Regions from separate parts of the Methylocella silvestris BL2 genome, predicted to be linked through region 1. Evidence: riboswitches for the same ligand, from Rfam matches in the RefSeq annotation. Region 1 holds a riboswitch; the other holds the start of a gene.

Region 1 (8,876 bases):
GCGAGGCGCGCCAGATCCTTGGGATCGGCCGCCTCGGGCGACACGGGATGATAATAGTTCTTGGCGATCAGCGCCTGCGCCTTCGGCGTATAGAGGAAGTCGAGATAGGCCTCGGCGACCTTGCGGGTCTTCTTGGCGTCCACATTGCCGTCGACCAGGGCGACCGGAGGCTCCGCCAGGATCGAAATCGAGGGGACGATGATGTCGAACTGGTCCTTGCCGAATTCTTCCGAGGCGAGGAAGGCGTCATTCTCCCACGAGATCAGCACGTCGCCCTGGCCGCGCTGGGCGAAGCTGATCGTCGAGCCGCGCGCGCCGGTATCGAGCACCGGCGTATTTTTGTAGAGCGCGCGGATGAAATCGCGGACCTTGGCTTCGTCGCCGCCGAATTTCTTATTCGCGTAGCCCCACGCGGCGAGGAAATTCCAGCGCGCGCCGCCCGACGTCTTCGGGTTGGGCGTAATGACCGAGATGCCCGGCTTCACCAGATCGTCCCAATCCTTGATCTGTTTCGGATTGCCCTTCCGGACCAAGAGCACGATCGTCGAGGTGTAGGGCGTGGAATTATGCGGCAGGCGCTTTTGCCAATCGGCGGGCAGCTTGCCGCTCTTGGCGGCGATGGCGTCAATATCGGCGGCGAGCGCCAGTGTGACCACATCGGCGGGCAGGCCGTCGATCACCGCGCGCGCCTGCGCGCCGGAGCCGGCATGGGACGAGCGCACTTCGATCGCCTCGCCGGTCTTCGCCTTCCAATCGGCGGCGAAGGCTTCGTTGATCGCCCTGTAAAGCTCGCGGGTCGGATCATAGGAGACGTTCAGAAGTTCCTGCGCGGCCTGCGCCGGCTGCACGAAGGAAGAACCGCCAAGGAAATGAGCGGCGGGCGCCGCGAGGGCGACCAGGACGCCGATAGCGGCGAGGCGAAGGGGATTGGCCCGGGACATGGCAGTGCTCCATTGCTTTGTACAGTGTTTCTATAGACTGAATGTACAAAGTCAAGGCGCTGCTTGCGCCTGTGGAGTCGGCCCCTAATCGCTCGCCAAAATCACATTGGAGCTGAGGAAGATGGCGCAGACCTCGGCGCCCTTGACGACGCCGGCGGCGTCGGCGCTCTCGGTCGTCATGATCGAAGTCATGGTCTTGCCGCGGCCGATGTCCATAGCAACTTCCGCTTCTGAACCGCCCTCGAAACGGTCGAGCACGCGGCCAAGGATCTTGTTGCGCGCCGAGACGCGCAGCGCCTGGGCGGCGGGCGCCAGCATCACCGAGCTCGCATTGACGAGGGCGAGCACCGATTTATCCGGAACGAGGCTGAGTTCGCCGACGCTGGCGTTGGTGACGATCGCCGAGATCACAACTCCCGGCGACACCTGAAGGATGACCTCGACATTGACCGGCGCGGGCCTGATTTCGATAATCGAGCAGTGCAGCGCATTGCGGGCGCTGAGCTTCATCGTCAGCGTCAGAAAAGAGAAGTCGTCCGTTTCGAGACCCTCCGTCGCAATCGCCGAGGAGATCTGGCCGAGTTTCGCCTCAAGCCGCCGGAATGTCGAAAGCAGCCGCCGCCCTTCCGGCGTCACCTCGACGCCGCCGCCTTTCGGGCCGCCCGTATGGGTGATAAAGGCCTGCCGCGGCAGAAGATTATTGATGGCGTTGACCGCATCCCAAGCGGTTTTGTAGCTGAAGCCGGCGATTTCGGCGGCCTTGGTGATGCTGCCGTAGGCGATCACCGCTTCGAGCAGGGTGACGCGTTCGCGCCCCACAAGCAGTTTGCCGTTCGCCCGCAGGGCAAGCAGCGTGTCGATCTCTCCCGGCAGCACGCGAGGCATTTTTTCTCCTCTTACGCGTAGCCTGCCTTAAACCTCGCTCCTAAACAACCGAAATGAGCGGCGCGCCGCCTCACATGACTTCAACAGTCGCGGCCGAAAACAAGGCGCCCGCGGCGCGATGCGTCGCGAAGGATGAATCGGGCAGAAGCTGGACCTGATGCAGCGGCGCCTTGGCGAGCAAAGCGGCGATGCGCGCCTTCGACCGCGCCAGCACGACCGGATCGAGCCGCCCCTCGTCGCGCGCCGTGACGATGGCGCGGGCGAAATCGCGGGCGCGGTCGGCGCGCGTGAAAGCGGCGCAGACCATCAGCATGTCGGACCCCGCGGCGATCAGCTTGGCGGCCGCGGCCGGATCCTCGAAAAACCCCTTCATCGCCGCCATGCCGATATCGTCGGATACGACGACCCCTTTGAAGCCAAGCTCCTGGCGCAGGATCTCGGTCAGAAATCGGCGCGACAGAGTGACGGGAGCGTCGGGATCGATGAGCGGAAAGGAGATGTGCGAGCTCATCAGCATGCGAAGGCCGCCGCCGATCGCCGCCGCGAAGGGCCGCAATTCGCGTTGGCGCAATTCGTCGAGACTTGCCGGCTGCGAGGGCAGGCCGAGATGCGAATCGACATGCGTGTCGCCATGTCCGGGGAAATGCTTGCCGCAGGCGAGCACGCCCTGCTTCTGCATCGCGCGCATGAAGGGGAGCGCCGCTGCAATGACTTCGTCGGGCGTTGAGCCGAACGCCCGCTCGCCAATCACCGGATTGGCGGGATTGGTGTGGATATCGAGAACGGGCGCAAAATTGAGGTTGACGCCGAGGCTTGCGAGCTCGCGTCCCATCGCCCGGCCGACGCCGGCGGCGCGCCCCGCCCAGCGCGCCGCATAGGCATAGCGCGTCATCGGCTCCGGCGTGCGGCACACCCGGCCGCCCTCGTGATCGATGGAGATCAGCAGGTTCGGCCGCGCCGCGGCCGCGCGAATCTCCTCAATCAGCCTCAGATGGCTGGCGAGCCATCCCTCATAGGGCAGATCGTGGCGGAAATTGCTCTTGAACAAAACGACGCCGGCGGGCCGCAGATCTTGCAGCAGGGCGCGGTCGCGATCGTCGAGGACCGGAGTCGGCCGCAGCCCGATGAAGAAATGGTCGCCTACGGAATCGATTGATGCGGCGCCCATCCCTTCCCCTTCGAATCACATCGTTCCCGCCAACTTTAAGCATGAACGCCGATGCGATTGCAGAGGTTTCGATCGCAAATTGCGCCGCAAGCGGCGCGACAGAATCGCGGCGCACGCGTGCGCCGCCTGCCGCGCCATCAAAAATTTGCTTGCCGCCGCTCTATCGCCCGAGCGATGGCGCCGTTTTGAGATCGCGCCGCGCACGGCTGAAATCCAGCTCCGCAAGCGGGGCGGCCAAGGCGCCGAACACCAGCGCCAGAACCGTCCAAAGAGTCAGCTGCGCGCCAAACGAAGCGAGCCTAAACCGCCACAAAAGATCGGCGGGGAAATTATCCGGGACCTCATTGACCGCCGGCAGCGCGAAAGCCATGACGGCGACAGCGGCAAGAGCCAGCCCGGCGCAGATCAGCCCGCCCGGCCATGCGCCGAAGCGCCGCGCCAGCGGCGCCCTCAGCATTGAGGCGACGATCATCGCCAGCACCGAGGAAAAGACCATCGTGAAATAGAGCGCGGTGCGGGCGCCGATCGTCTCCGGCTGTCCGATCGCCGGCGGATTGGGCGGATATTTCAATCCGGGAATGAGGGCGATCGACAGAAAGCCGGCGAGCGCCAGCAGGGCCGCCACGGCGCGCGGATCGAGCGCGCCGACGCGGCCGTTGGCGAGCGCGAAAGCCAGCGCGAACAGCCCGCCGAGCCCGGCGCCAAAGACGACCGAGGCGGTGACGAGGCCGATGCTGCGCTGGACGGCGCGGCTGACGATCTCGGGCTCTTCCGGTTCGCCGGCGGCTTGCGCCACGGCGCCTTCAAAAGCGATCGCGCGATCAACGGAGGGTTCGCCCGCGACAAAGGCGAAGCCGGCAGAGAGGAATCCCGCGACGATGCCCGCAAGCATTCCGCGCCATAAAATTTGTCCAACCATCAGCGCCTCCTGAAGCGTCATGCAGCCAAATGGAGTGAGCTGGCGCCCCGCGGCGCCATGCAAATCCGCCCGATTTTGGGGTCTGGAGCCGGCTAGGGCCTAATGGCAGGGAAAGCCCATCAGATGCCGGCCGTCATGAACGAATTCATGGATGAAATGGCCGGGGATGAGCGAAGTCGCGCCTTCCTCGGCGCCGACAAAATAGATCAGAAGCAGGCTGAGAAGGCCGCCAAACACGAGCCAGGGCAGGATCTCCCGAATCGGGATCGGAACGGGCCGGGTTGCGGGGGCGGCAGTGGTAATTTGACTCATGGCGAGGCTCCTCGGGATTTCGCGTCCCATTGCGTTGGCCGATCTCCTGAGGGAAGGTCTGGCTCGCGCGCTTTCGCCGTTTGGCTGACGCGCGCTGACAGTGGCGCGACCGCGGCGGGATTTCACCGCCTTCTTCGCATCAAGAGCAGCTTGAGCGTATGACCGCGCAGCAGCCCTGTCAACGGCGCGCCGTCTTGCCCGGCAGGCGCCGCCGCAGCATGATGCGCCGGCCGGCATGTCGCGGCATCGGACGACCCGCCAGCGTGGATCAAGCGCCAATATGCTCATGACCGCCAGCGCCTCCGCAGGAGACGACCACTCAGACTCCGCCCAAGATCCGCTGCCCTCCTGGAATGAGGGCGCGACAAAGCAGGCGATCATCGATTTCGTTGCGGATGTCACACGCGAAGACTCGCCCCATTTCGAGCCGAGGGACCGGCGCATCGCCGTGTTCGACAATGACGGCACGCTGTGGGTCGAACAGCCGATGTATGCGCAGATGGATTTCGCGTTGGAAGAATTGCGCAAAGTCCTGCCCCTGCATCCGGAATGGCGCGATCGACAACCGTTCAAGGCGGCGATCGAGGCCGACTTCGAGACCCTCCTGAAGGAGGGCGCGCGCAATTTGCAGATTCTCGTCGGGGCGCTGTATGCCGGAACAACGCCCGACCAATTCGATCGCCTTGCGGCAGAGTGGCTCGCCGCTGCGGTCCATCCTCGCTTCGAGCGCCGCTATACCGAACTGGTCTACCAGCCGATGCGCGAGGTCATGGCCTACTTTCGGGCCAACGGCTTCAAGACTTTCATCGTGACTGGCGGCGGCGCCGAATTCGTGCGGGCCTTCGCCGAACAAACCTATGACGCGCCGCCTGAGGAGGTGATCGGCTCAGGCATCATAACCCGATTCGAATCGCGCGACGGCCGCGCCGACCTCTATCGTTTCGCAGACGTCGATTTCGTGGATGAAGGTCCGGGCAAGCCGGTCGGCATCGAATCCCATATCGGCCGCCGCCCCATAGCCGCTTTCGGCAATTCCGACGGCGATCTCGAAATGCTTGAGTATACGACAGGCGCGTCCGGCCGGCGCCTCGGGCTGATCGTGCGCCACACCGACGCCGCGCGCGAATATGCCTATGACAAGGGTTCGCCGGTCGGCCATCTCGAACGCGCGTTGGAAGGCGCCTCCAGCAACGGCTGGATCATCGCCGACATGCGGCGCGACTGGAGGGTCATTTTTCCGTTCGACGGCGCCTAGGCCTGGCCTGCGATTCAGGGGCCGCCGACCTGACGATCGGCCCGCGGCCGCCAGGCGAGATCGTCGGACGCCACATAGATCGCCGCCGCCGCGAGAAACAGCACGGCGCCGATCCAGAACAACGGCGAGTGGTGGATGCGCCGCCAATCCGGCCCCGCGCGCTCTTTTTTCATGAAGCCTCCCTTATGCAGCATCAGCCTGCGCCAATTCTCGCAACCCTCTATGCTCCGCACCCGTTCTGCAATGCTTCAAGCCCGGAGCCGGATGATTTAAGACGGAATCGCCGTGCGATTTCGTCTGAAATCCAAATCCGTCTCTCAGCAATAAGTTAGAGCATGACGTCATCCGAAGACCGGTTTCCCCTTTTCGGCGACATGCTCTGGAGATCGCCATGCCTTGTGAAAAAATCATGCTGATCCGCCACGCCGAGCGGCCGAGCGCCGACAAGAAATTCCGCGGCGTCTCGATCGAGGGCCGCAAGGATAATGAATCGCTGACCGTGCGAGGCTGGCAGCGAGCCGGGGCGCTCGTGCGATTATTCGCGCCGAGCGAGGGTCATTCCGCCGGCGCCGCGTTGGCCCGGCCTCAGGCGCTCTACGCCTGCAAGGCCGATGCGCGCGACCCCAGCCTCCGGCCGCAGATGACATTGCTGCCCATGGCGGAATGGCTTGGCGCGCCGCTCAACCGCGATTTCTATCACGGCCAGGAAGACGCCCTCGTCGAATGCGTCCGCGCCGGCGCCGGCCCGGCCCTCATCGCCTGGAAGCACGACGGCATGCATCTCATCGCCAATGAGATCCTGGGCGCCGACACAATCGCGCCGCAACATTGGCCCTATGAGCGCTATGATGTCGTCTGGGTGTTCGAGCGCGCCGGCGCCGGATGGACCTTTTCCCAGATCCCCCAGCTGCTTCTGGCGGGAGACCGAGCGGAGCCGATCCGATAGAAGCCTCCCCCGAGATCGGCGTCCCTTGCCCCCAACCATCAGGGCCGCGCTTTGCGCCGCGGCGCGCTTGCGGCTATGTCAAGGCTCGTTTCCGGAGCACAAGATGACCGCTGTCGTAAAGGCTGAACGTCATCTCGACAGAATCGCCTTCCTCTGCACGCCAACCGTGGAGGGAACGGCGGCGCGCGAGGCGCTGGCCGCGCGTTACGAAAGCGTCGCGGCCGAGGAGGCCGACGTGATCGTCGCGCTCGGCGGCGACGGGTTCATGCTGCAGACGCTGCACCGCTTCATGGGCACGGGCAAGCCGATCTATGGCATGAACCGGGGATCGGTCGGCTTTCTCATGAATGATTTCTCGGTCTTCAATCTGCCGGAACGCCTCGCCGTCGCCGAAGCCTCATTTGTCCATCCGCTGCTGATGGAGGTGATCGACCGCGACGGCGCGTCCTCGCGCGCGCGCGCGATCAATGAGGTGTCGCTGCTGCGCCAGTCCTATCAGGCCGCCAAGATGCGCATATCGATCGACGGCCAGGAGCGTCTCGACCAGCTCGCGGGCGACGGCGTCCTCGTCGCGACGCCTGTCGGATCGACCGCCTATAATCTCTCGGCGCATGGCCCGATCCTGCCGCTCGATGCGCCGATGCTGGCGCTGACGCCGCTTTCGGCGTTCCGCCCGCGCGGCTGGCGCGGCGCGCTTCTGCCGGATCGCGCCAGGGTCACGATCGACATTCTCGAAGCCGAGAAACGGCCCGTCTCCGCCGTCGCCGATCATTTCGAGCTGCGCCATGTCCACCAGGTCTCCGTCGCCATGGATCACGAGACCGACCTCATCCTGCTGCACGATCCCGGTCATTCGCTGAACGAGCGGATTTTGCGCGAACAATTCGGATATTGACGCATCAAATTCGGATCGGGCTAGATGAAAGAACGCCTTCGCATCGTCGCGCGCAAGATCATCTCGAAGGGCTATGGCGCGCTGGAGCGCCTGACGCTCGACTATCGGCGCCGCGACGGGACCGTGCAGAGACTGGAGCGCGAACTCTATGACACCGGCGACGGCGCCGCGATCCTGCTCTACGATCCGGCGCGCGGCACGGTCGTCCTCGTGCGCCAGTTCCGCATCCCGGCCTACATCAAGGAGGGCCGCGAAAGTCTGATCGAGGTCTGCGCAGGCAGGCTCGAAGGGGCCGATCCGCAAACGCGCATCGTCGCCGAAGCCGAGGAGGAGACGGGTTTTCGGGTGCGCAACGCGCGCCGTCTGTTCGAGGGCTATTCCAGTCCGGGCGGCTTTTGCGAGAAGCTCACCTATTTCGCCGCGGAATATGCCTCAACAGACCGCGTCGGCGACGGCGGCGGATTGGCGCATGAAGGCGAGGATATCGAGGTTCTCGAATTGCCGCTGGAGACGGCCCTCGCGATGATTCTGAGCGGAGAGATCGTCGATTCCAAAACCATTCTGCTGTTGCAATATGCGCGGCTCGCGGGCTTGATGGAGGAAAAGCAGAGCGCCTCTTAAGGAAAGCGCGCGATGAGCGAGGAAATCCGTCCAAGGGCCGCCGCCGCTGCGGTCATCCTGCCCGCCTCCGATGGATTTGACGCGGGCGACGTCTTCAATCGATCGAAGGCCGTGCTCACGGGTTCGCTCGGCAATCTGATCGAATGGTATGACATCTACGCCTATTCGGCGTTTTCGCTTTATTTCGCCGGCGCCTTCTTTCCCCAGACCGACCCTGTCGCGCAACAGCTGGCGGCAGCTTCGCTGTTCGCGGCGGCGTTTTTCGTGCGCCCGCTCGGCAGCGCATTGTTTGGCTATTTCGCCGACCGCCATGGCCGGCGCAACGCGCTGACCGCCGCCGTGTTGTTGATGTGTTTTGGCTCGCTGCTGATCGCGGCGACGCCAACCTATGCCGCCATCGGCGTCGCGGCGCCGATCATGCTCGCCATCGCGCGGCTCTTGCAGAGCCTCAGCCAGGGCGGCGAATATGGATCGGGCGCCACCTATCTCAGCGAGGTCGCCCATCCGGATCGGCGCGGTTTTTATTCGGGGATCTGGTATGTGACGCTGATCGGCGGCCAGCTTCTGGCGATCCTCGTTCTGCTCATCTTGCAGAAAGTCTTTCTGACGCCGGAGGAGCTCAAAGCGTGGGGATGGCGCATCCCGTTCATCATCGGCGCGCTGTTGTCGATCTTCGCCTTCATCATCCGCCGAGACATGCCCGAAACGGAGCTGTTCGAAGCGGCGAAGCCCGCGATCAAACTCGAAAACCCGTGGCGGCTTCTCCTGCGCAATTGGAAGGCCGTGGCCCTCGTCGTCGGCATCACAGTCGGCGGCACATCGGCTTTCTACACCTACACCACCTATATGCAGAAGTTTCTAAAGCTGTCCGTCGGCCTGAATGATTCGGAAACGACATTGGTGACGGCGGGCACGCTCATCTTCGCGCTTATCC
Region 2 (8,876 bases), 1.2 Mb from region 1:
CTGCCCCGGCGTTCACTTTGTCTGGATCATGGGCGCCGATAATCTGTCTTCGTTTCATCGCTGGAAGCGCTGGCGCGATTTTTTGATGCTGACGCCGATTGCGGTTGTCGACCGTCCGGGCTCGACCCTGAAAGCGATGGCGTCGCGCGCGGGCCGCGCGCTCGCGCCCTATCGCATCAGCGAAAGCGCTGCGCGCCTCCTGCCTTGCGCCAAGCCGCCTGCTTTCGTCTTCTTGCACGGGCCGCGTTCGCCCGCCTCCTCGACGGCGCTGCGCGCGGCGCGCCAGCGCTAAATAAGCGCCGAACGCAGCCTTGCCCGATCCGCCTCGCTCCCCGGAATGGCGAAGCGAAGCCAGTGCGGACGCTCAGCGAATCGGCGCGTCAAAATCCCCGCCTCGCCAAGCCGGCTGAAGCAGTATTGCGCATCGCCCGCCTCGGCCAGCCGGAACAGCGCGGTGCCGCCCGCGAGCGTCAAACCGGCTTCGATCAGGATAGCGTCGAGCTTTTCCGCATCGACCTCTAGTGTTCTGCGCGTTTCCCCGAGCCAGGACGCATCGCCCAGCGCCTGCGTCCCGATCGCCACGGCCGCGCCGGAAACCGGCCAACATCCGAGGGCGGCGCGAAGCTTTGCGGCAAACTCAGGCGCCGCCACGGCAAAGCCGAGCCGGACCCCCGGCAGGCCAAAAGCCTTGCCGAAGGAGCGCAACACGACGGCGCCGGAGGGCGGCAGATGCGGCGCGAGACTGGCGGAGGGGCCCTGAAAATCGCCGAACGCCTCATCGACAATGAGAAGCCGGCCGCTGCGGTAAAAGCGGTCGGCCAGATCGCGCAGGCGATTGATGGAGACGAGTCGTCCGTCCGGATTATTCGGATTGACGATGATCGCGACGTCGAATTTTTCCAGCGCGTCAATGTCCTCAACCACGCTGGTTTGCGCGCCAACCCGCCCCCAGGCGCGGGCGTGCTCGAAATAGGTAAAACCCAAAAGCCCGACGCGCTGCGCCGGGAGGAGATGCGGCAGCCAATTGATGATCGCCTGCGTGCCCGGCGCCGCGACGACGCTCGCCGCCTCCTCTACGCCATAGGCGGCGGCGGCGGCGCCCTCAAGCCCGGCGAGGGCCCGAGGGTCCGGCAGACGCGTAAAACTTTCGGAAGGCGGGGCGCGGAACGGATAGCAATGGGGATTGACGCCGGTCGACAGGTCGAGCCAAGGCTCGGGCGCCGCCGGAAAGATTTGTCGGGCAGTGGAGAGATCGCCGCCATGCGCCGGTTCCGCTTCGGTTTGTTCAAAGCCGCGGCCTACGCTTTCCGCGCCGGCTCCCTCGTCCAGAAAAAGCTCGTTTCTCAATCGTCTCCACTCTCAGCAAGGGGCCGCCTGTCATAAAGCGCGGCCAGACCTAACATGAATTTCCCGATGTTTTTCGCGCTGGCAAGCGTTGCGGCTGGGATCGAAGGCGCGATCGGCTACCCCAGGTCGCTTTTTGCGGCCATCGGCCATCCGGTCACCTGGATCGGCGGCCTGATCGCGTTCGCCGACCGCAGGCTCAACCGGGACGATCTGCCTTTTGGCCAACGTCGTCTTCTCGGCGCGGCGGCGCTGGTTCTCGTTCTCGGCGTGGCCGGAGGCTGCGCCTTTCTCATCGAACAATTCATTCTTCATGCCGGGCTGGCGCCCATCCTCTCGCTTATTCTCCTCGCGCTTGCCGCCTCAACCCTGATCGCGCAAAAAAGTCTTGACCAGCATGTTCGCGCCGTGGCGTTGGCGCTGGAGGAGTCTGGGCTTCAGGGCGGGCGCGTCGCGGTCGGCGCCATTGTCGGGCGCAATGTCGATCAACTCGACGAAGCCGGCGTCTGCCGCGCCGCGATCGAAAGCCTCGCCGAGAATTTTTCCGATGGCGTCGTCGCCCCAATCTTCTGGCTGGCGCTCGGCGGCCTGCCGGGCGGGGTCGCCTACAAGGCGCTGAATACAGCCGACAGCATGATCGGCCATTTGACGCCAAGACATGAAGCTTTCGGTTTTGCAGCCGCAAAGCTCGACGATCTCGCCAATTTTCTGCCCGCGCGCCTTTCGGCCGTTCTTATCGTGATCGGCGCCGCCCTCCTGCGGGGCGGGGATCCCGCAGCCGCCTGGCGCGCCATGCGCCGCGATGCGCGCGGCCATCCCTCGCCAAACGGCGGCTGGCCGGAGGCGGCTTTCGCCGGCGCCCTCGGCCTGAAGCTTGGCGGACCCCGGCAATATGGCGAGAAGCTGGTGGCGGACGGCTGGATGGGGGCGGGCTCCGAAGCCGCTGCCCCCCAGGACATTTTTCGCGCGCTGGCGCTCTATTGGCGCGCATGCCTCGTCAATCTCGCCTTGGTCGGGCTCGCCGCGCTTTGCCTCAACTGGCCAGGGTAAGCAGATGGTCGAGGTCCATATGGGACTCGAGATGGTTGGCGACGGCGTCAAGCGCGCGCTCGATCGACGCCTCATAGGACAGCCCCGATCCTTCGCCCCCCAACCGCGCCAGCAGACTGGCGCGTTGCGCCAGTTCGCTGAAGAGGCCGTGGACATAGGAGCCGCTGACCCGCCCGTCCGCCGAAACGGCGCCCTCGCGCCGGCCATCGGCCAAAATCAGCAGCGGCGCCGCGCAGCCCGGCCCAAAGGTGCGGCCAAGATGCATTTCATATCCCTTGAACGGCGCGCCATCCGCCGCCGACGCGCCCACCGCCGGAGCCAGGGTTTTGTCGCCCGTCAATTCGGTCTCGACATCGAGCAGCCCGAGCCCCGCCGCCTCGCCGGAAGGCCCTTCGACGCCGGCGGGATCGCGCAACGTCCTGCCGAGCATCTGATAGCCGCCGCAAAGGCCGATGACATGACCACCGCGGCGCACATGCGCGGCAAGATCGATGTCCCACCCCTCGCGTCGGAACGCTGCGAGATCGGCGATCGTCGTTTTGGAGCCGGGCAACAGCACGAGGCGCGCTTCGGCCGGCAGAACCTCGCCTGACCGCACCATCGCGATTTCGACGTCGGGCTCGAGCCGCAGCGGATCGAGATCGTCGAAATTGGCGATTCCCGGCAGAATTGGAACGGCGATGAGAATTTTGCCGCGGCCTTTCGGTCTTGCCGTCGAAAGGCCAAAACTGTCCTCAGCCGGCAGAAGCGCCGCCTCGGCGCAAAAGGGAATGAGCCCGAGCGCGGGCCAGCCGGATCTTTGCGCGATGAAGGCCATGCCGTCGGCGAACAGCGTCGGATCGCCACGGAATTTATTGATGATAAAGCCTTGGATCATCGCGGCGTCCTCAGGCGCGATCACGGATTTCGTGCCGACGATCTGGGCGATGACGCCGCCGCGGTCGATATCGCCGACAAGAATCACCGGAACGCCGGCGGCGCGCGCAAATCCCATATTGGCGATATCGTTCTGGCGCAGATTGACTTCGGAGGCGCTCCCCGCCCCTTCGACAACAATGAGATCCGCCTTGGCCGCAAGCTTTGAGAAACTGTCGAGCACGGCGCCGAGAAGTTTCGGCTTCCACTGCTGATAGTCGCGCGCGGCGGCGGTTCCAACGACCTTGCCCTGCACGACAATCTGCGCGCCATTGCCGGTCTGCGGCTTCAGCAGCACTGGATTCATATCGACGCTGAGGGGCGCGCCGCAGGCCAGCGCCTGCATCGCCTGGGCGCGGCCGATCTCGCCGCCGTCCGGCGTCACGGCGGCGTTGTTCGACATGTTCTGCGGCTTGAACGGCAGCACCTTCAGGCCGCGATTGCGGTAGGCGCGGCAAAGCCCGGCGACGATGAGCGACTTGCCGACGTCGGAGCCAGAGCCCTGAATCATCAGCGCGCGCGCCCTTGGCCGCCCGCCCGAAGGAGTCAAAATTCGACGCCCGCCTGCGCCCGCACCCCGGCCGCGAAATGATGCTTCACCAGCGTCATCTCGGTAACGAGATCGGCGGCGGCGATCAGCTCCGCTTTGGCGTTGCGGCCGGTGACGACGACATGGAGATCGGAGCGCCGCGCGCTAAGCACCTCGACGACGCGCGCGACCGGAAGATGATCGTAGCGCAAGGCGATGTTCAGTTCGTCGAGCACGATCAGTTTCAGGGCGGGATCGCGCATCAGGCTTTCCGCCTTGGCGAAGGCGGCCTCGGCGCTGGCGACGTCACGAGCGCGATCCTGCGTCTCCCACGTAAAACCCTCGCCGAGCGCATGAAATTCGACAAGATCGGCAAAAAGCGAGAGCGCCGCCCGCTCCCCGCTGTCCCAGACGCCCTTGCCGAACTGGACCACGGCGCAGCGCCAGCCATGACCCAGCGCGCGCAACAGAAGCCCAAACGCCGCGGTGGATTTCCCCTTGCCCGATCCGGTGTGGACCATCAGCAGGCCCTTGTCCGTGATCGTCTTGCCGGCGACTTTGGCGTCCTGAACGCGCTTGCGATTGGCCATCTTCTCGCGATGGCGCAAATCCGTCTGGTCCAGCAGTTCGTTCATCACCCTCTCCTCCCTCGGAGTGTAGCGGCCTGCGGGGCCGCGGGCAAAAGGTCAATGCCCGCAATGATTTGTGACGGAGAAAATCAACTCCGCTCTTGCGCGCGCTTTCATCGCCCATGACAATCCGCGCGCGGCTTTGACGCAAGCGTCCATGAAAAAATGCGCCCGATCGTTAGGAGAACAAGAAAATGAAGCTTGCCGCATCTCTCGCCTGCCTTGCCGCAGCAAGTCTCCTCGCAGCGGCATCGGCGCGCGCCGATGGCGCCGGGGACCCCGCGCCGGTCACCTCGACAAACGGCGAATATTTCGACAAGGACGGCAACCCGACCTATAAGATCGGGAAGGACGGCATGGTCGATTGGTATACGTTCATCGGCTACCGCATGTATGGCGCAAACTGCCTGCAGTGCCATGGCCCCGACGCGCTCGGCTCATCTTATGCGCCCTCTCTCGTCGATTCGCTCAAATCCCTGACGACGCAGCAGGTGCAGGGCACGATCATCGGCGGCAAGCGTAACATCAGCGCCTCGCAGGAGCTGGTCATGCCGAGCTTCGGCGAGAACAAGAACGTCATGTGCTATCTCGATCCGATCTACGTCTATCTCCGCGCGCGCTCGGACGGAGCGCTGAACCGCGAACGGCCGAGCAACCACGAGCCGAAGCCGGCGGATTGGGAAAAGACCATCGACGCCTGTTTTGGGTGAGTCTGACGTCGCGATTGACACGACAGCCACAGGGTCTACTCTCGCGCCCGTAACGGTCCCTCTGCCGAGGGTTTAAAGGGAATGTGGCGCGCGCTTTCCAAAAGCGCGCAATCCACAGCTGCCCCCGCAACTGTAAGCGGGTAGCCGCGCGCCATAAGCCACTGGAAGCCATAAGCTTCTGGGAAGGCGGCGAGCGGCGCCGATCCGCGAGCCAGGAAACCTGCCGTTCGATCGAGTTCTGGCCGGCGGGGCGCTCCGGCCATGATCGATGCCGGCTATTGCGCCGGCAGAAGGGGCGCTCGCAGCGCCCCCCTTTCCTCAGCGCCCGCGTCGAGCGGAGACCCCGGGCCTGATGAATGATCTCTCCAGCGCGCGCCTGTCGCGGATTCCCGCCACCATCATCACCGGCTTCCTCGGCGCCGGGAAGACGACGCTGATCCGTCATCTCCTAGCCCATAACGCGGGGCGGCGCCTCGCTTTGATCATCAATGAATTCGGCGATATCGGCGTCGACCGCGACATTTTACGCGGCTGCGACGATCTCGGCTGCGACGCGGACGCCATCGTCGAACTCGCCAATGGCTGCATCTGCTGCACTGTCGCCGATGATTTCCTGCCCGCGATCGAGCGCCTGCTCGCGCTCGATCCGCCGCCCGAGCACATCGTCATCGAGACTTCGGGCCTCGCCCTGCCAAAGCCGCTCGTCAAGGCGTTCGACTGGCCGCAGATCCGCGCGCGGCTCACGGTCGACGGCGTCATCGCCGTCGTCGACGGCGCAGCGGCGGCCGAGGGACGCTTTGCCGACGATCCCCTGAAACTGGCGCGCCAGCGCGAGGCCGATCCCTCGATCGCGCATGATAATCCGCTGGAAGAGGTTTTCGAGGATCAGCTGCTCTGCGCCGATCTCGTCATTCTCAACAAGACCGATCTCATGTCGGCCGAGGACGAGGCGCGGGTGCGCGCCGACATCACGGCCGTTCTGCCGCGCGCCGTTCGAATCGTCGGCTCGGAGCAAGGGCGCATCGACGCCAAAATTCTTCTCGGCCTCAACGCCGCCGCCGAGGACGATCTTTTGAACCGGCGCTCGCATCATGATGACGAGGCCGATCACGACCATGATGATTTCGAAAGCCTCATCGTCGAAGCGCCGACGATCGACGACCCCGCCTCCTTCATCGGCCGCCTCGCCAGGATCGCGGAGGCTCACGACGTGCTCCGCATCAAGGGCTTCGTTGATGTGCGCGGCAAGCCGATGCGGCTTCTGGTGCAGGGCGTCGGCGCGCGCTTCAAGCATAGTTTCGACCGCCCCTGGGCTTTGGGCGAGGCGCGCGAGGGGCGGCTTGTGGTCATCGGCGAAAAGGGCCTGAACGCCGCCGCCATCCGGCAGGCGCTGGAGCGCTGAATGCATCTGCTCCGTACAGAGAGCCGATCGGTCGACGAAGCCGAGGTCGCCGTCGATCTCGCGCAGACGCCGGCCGATCTCGTCTTTCTGTCCTTTTCGGACAGCGATCTGTCGTCCTTCGCCGACGCCGCGCAAAGGCGCGGCCTGAGCATAAGGCTCGCCAATCTCGCCGATCTGAAGCACCCCTATTCCGTCGACCTCTACGTCGAAAAAGTCATTGCGAAGTCCCGCTTCGTTCTCGTGCGCCTGCTCGGCGGCCTCGACTATTGGCGCTATGGCGTCGAGGAGATTTCACGCGCCGCTCGCGTGAATGGAGTGGCCCTCGGCATCATCCCTGGAGATTCCGTCGCCGACCTGCGCCTCAGCGAGGCCTCGACCGTCGCGCAAGCCGATCTTGACGAAATTTCCGCCCGGCTGCAGGCCGGCGGGGCCGCCAATATCGGGACTGTTCTCGACTGGATCGAGGCGACGCTGAACGGACCGGCGGCGTGGACCGCGCAAGGGATGGAGCCGCCCGCTGGCCTCTATGATCCAGCCCGCCGCCGCGCCGCCAAAGACGCGCCCCGCGCGGAAATCATATTTTACCGATCATATCTCCTGGCCGGCGACACCGGGCCGATCCTGGCGCTCGCCGACGCGCTGAGCCTCCGGGGATTTGGCGTCGAGGCCGTTTTCGTGTCGAGCCTCAAGGACCCGCAAGCGATCGGTTTTCTTCGCGCGCAGTTCGGCCGGGAAAAACCTGACGTCATTTTCAATGGGACGGCGTTTTCCGCCCGGATTGAGGATGGCGCAAGCGTGCTTGACGAGGCCGACGCGCCGGTCCTGCAAATTATTTTCGCGAGCGCGACCGAGGCGCAATGGGCGGATGATCCAAGGGGCTTGCGAGCGGCCGACCTCGCCATGAATGTCGTGCTGCCGGAAATGGACGGACGGCTGATTACGCGCGCGATCGCCGTGAAGGCGGAAACGGCGCATCGCGCCGATCTTGAATTCACGCCGCTGACCCATGTCGCCCTCCCCTCGCGCATCGACTTCGTGGCGGACCTCGCGGCGGCCTGGGCCAAATTGCGCAAGACGCCGCGCTCCGAGCGCAGGATCGCTTGCATCCTGTCGGACTATCCGGGCAAGGCGGGACGCGGCGGCTATGCGGTGGGGCTCGACACGGCAAAAAGCGTCGGCGCGATCGCGCGCGCCCTGGGCCAATCCGGCTATAACATCGGCGCCTTGCCGCCGGACGACGAACTGATGCGGCTCCTCGAAGCGCAGGCGTTCGCGGTTTGCTACCCCTTGTCCGATTATAAGGAAGCGCTCGCCGCCGCGCCGCGCGCCTTCTCGGAGCAGGTTTTCGCGCAATGGGGAGATCCCGCAGGCGAAGCCGGCGCGGACGGCATGTTCCGTTTCTCGGTCATTTCGGCGAACCGTTTCTTCGTGGCGCTGCAACCCGGACGCGGCGCGGCCGCCGACCACAAGGCGAACTATCATGACGTGACGCTGGCGCCGCGCCATGCCTATATCGCCTTCTACATGTGGCTGCGGCATGCAGCGAAAATGGACGCGCTCATCCATTGCGGCGCTCACGGCACGCTGGAATGGCTCCCCGGCAAGGCCAATGCGCTCGGTCCCTCCTGCGCCCCCGAAGCCGTGCTAGGGCCGACGCCGGTCGTCTACCCGTTCATCGTCAACAATCCGGGCGAGGCGGCGCAGGCGAAGCGCCGCATCGCCGCCCTGACCATCGGCCATCTGACCCCGCCGCTGATGAGCGCGGGCAGTTTTGGCGCAGCGCAGGACATCGAATCGCTGCTCGATGAATATGCGAGCGCTGAATCGCTCGACCCGAAGCGGGCAAAGCTGATCGGCGCCGCCATCATCGCCCGCGCGCGCGAAACTGGCCTCGCTCAGGATTGCGGCATAAAGGATGACGAAAATCATCTTGACGCTCTGGCGCGCCTCGACGCCTTCCTCTGCGACGTCAAGGATATGCGCATCGGCGACGGGCTTCATGTGTTCGGCGAAGCGCCCGATCCCGGCCGTCGCGAGTCGTTGATTGCAGCTTTGCCGCACGAGGCTCGCCCCGGCGCGGGCGAACTCATCGCGCGTTGCGGCGCAGCCGAGCTCGCTGCGCTGATCGCCGCGCTCGACGGGCGGTTTGTCGCGCCGGGACCAGGCGGCGCGCCCTCTCGCGGGCGCATCGACGTGCTGCCGACAGGGCGCAATATCTACAGCGTCGATCCGCGCTCTGTCCCCACACGCACGGCCTTCGAAATCGGCAAGCGCGCGGCGGAAGAAGTGCTGCGCCG

The links. A riboswitch is a leader RNA that binds a small molecule or an ion and turns the genes downstream of it on or off. The one in region 1 is predicted to bind cobalamin.
Region 2: it holds a riboswitch for cobalamin, as region 1 does, so the genes downstream of both, cobW (cobalamin biosynthesis protein CobW) here and MSIL_RS11485 (CbtB domain-containing protein) in region 1, are expected to answer to the same signal.

Annotation. Positions count from the first base shown of each region.
Region 1 is NC_011666.1:2,432,284-2,441,159, forward strand. Features, by position in the region: gene MSIL_RS11465 (sulfate ABC transporter substrate-binding protein) at 1-941, opposite strand, end outside; gene MSIL_RS11470 (TOBE domain-containing protein) at 1,026-1,826, opposite strand; gene nagZ (beta-N-acetylhexosaminidase) at 1,897-2,994, opposite strand; gene MSIL_RS11480 (CbtA family protein) at 3,155-3,913, opposite strand; gene MSIL_RS11485 (CbtB domain-containing protein) at 4,013-4,225, opposite strand; cobalamin riboswitch at 4,244-4,407, opposite strand; gene MSIL_RS11490 (HAD family hydrolase) at 4,506-5,480, shown strand; gene MSIL_RS11495 (hypothetical protein) at 5,495-5,653, opposite strand; gene MSIL_RS11500 (hypothetical protein) at 5,872-6,426, shown strand; gene MSIL_RS11505 (NAD kinase) at 6,530-7,321, shown strand; gene MSIL_RS11510 (NUDIX hydrolase) at 7,346-7,942, shown strand; gene MSIL_RS11515 (MFS transporter) at 7,955-8,876, shown strand, end outside.
Region 2 is NC_011666.1:3,588,442-3,597,317, reverse strand. Features, by position in the region: gene MSIL_RS16665 (nicotinate-nucleotide adenylyltransferase) at 1-292, shown strand, start outside; gene cobD (threonine-phosphate decarboxylase CobD) at 289-1,347, opposite strand; gene cbiB (adenosylcobinamide-phosphate synthase CbiB) at 1,414-2,394, shown strand; gene MSIL_RS16650 (cobyric acid synthase) at 2,378-3,820, opposite strand; gene cobO (cob(I)yrinic acid a,c-diamide adenosyltransferase) at 3,856-4,473, opposite strand; gene MSIL_RS16640 (c-type cytochrome, methanol metabolism-related) at 4,662-5,177, shown strand; cobalamin riboswitch at 5,213-5,419, shown strand; gene cobW (cobalamin biosynthesis protein CobW) at 5,530-6,579, shown strand; gene cobN (cobaltochelatase subunit CobN) at 6,580-8,876, shown strand, end outside.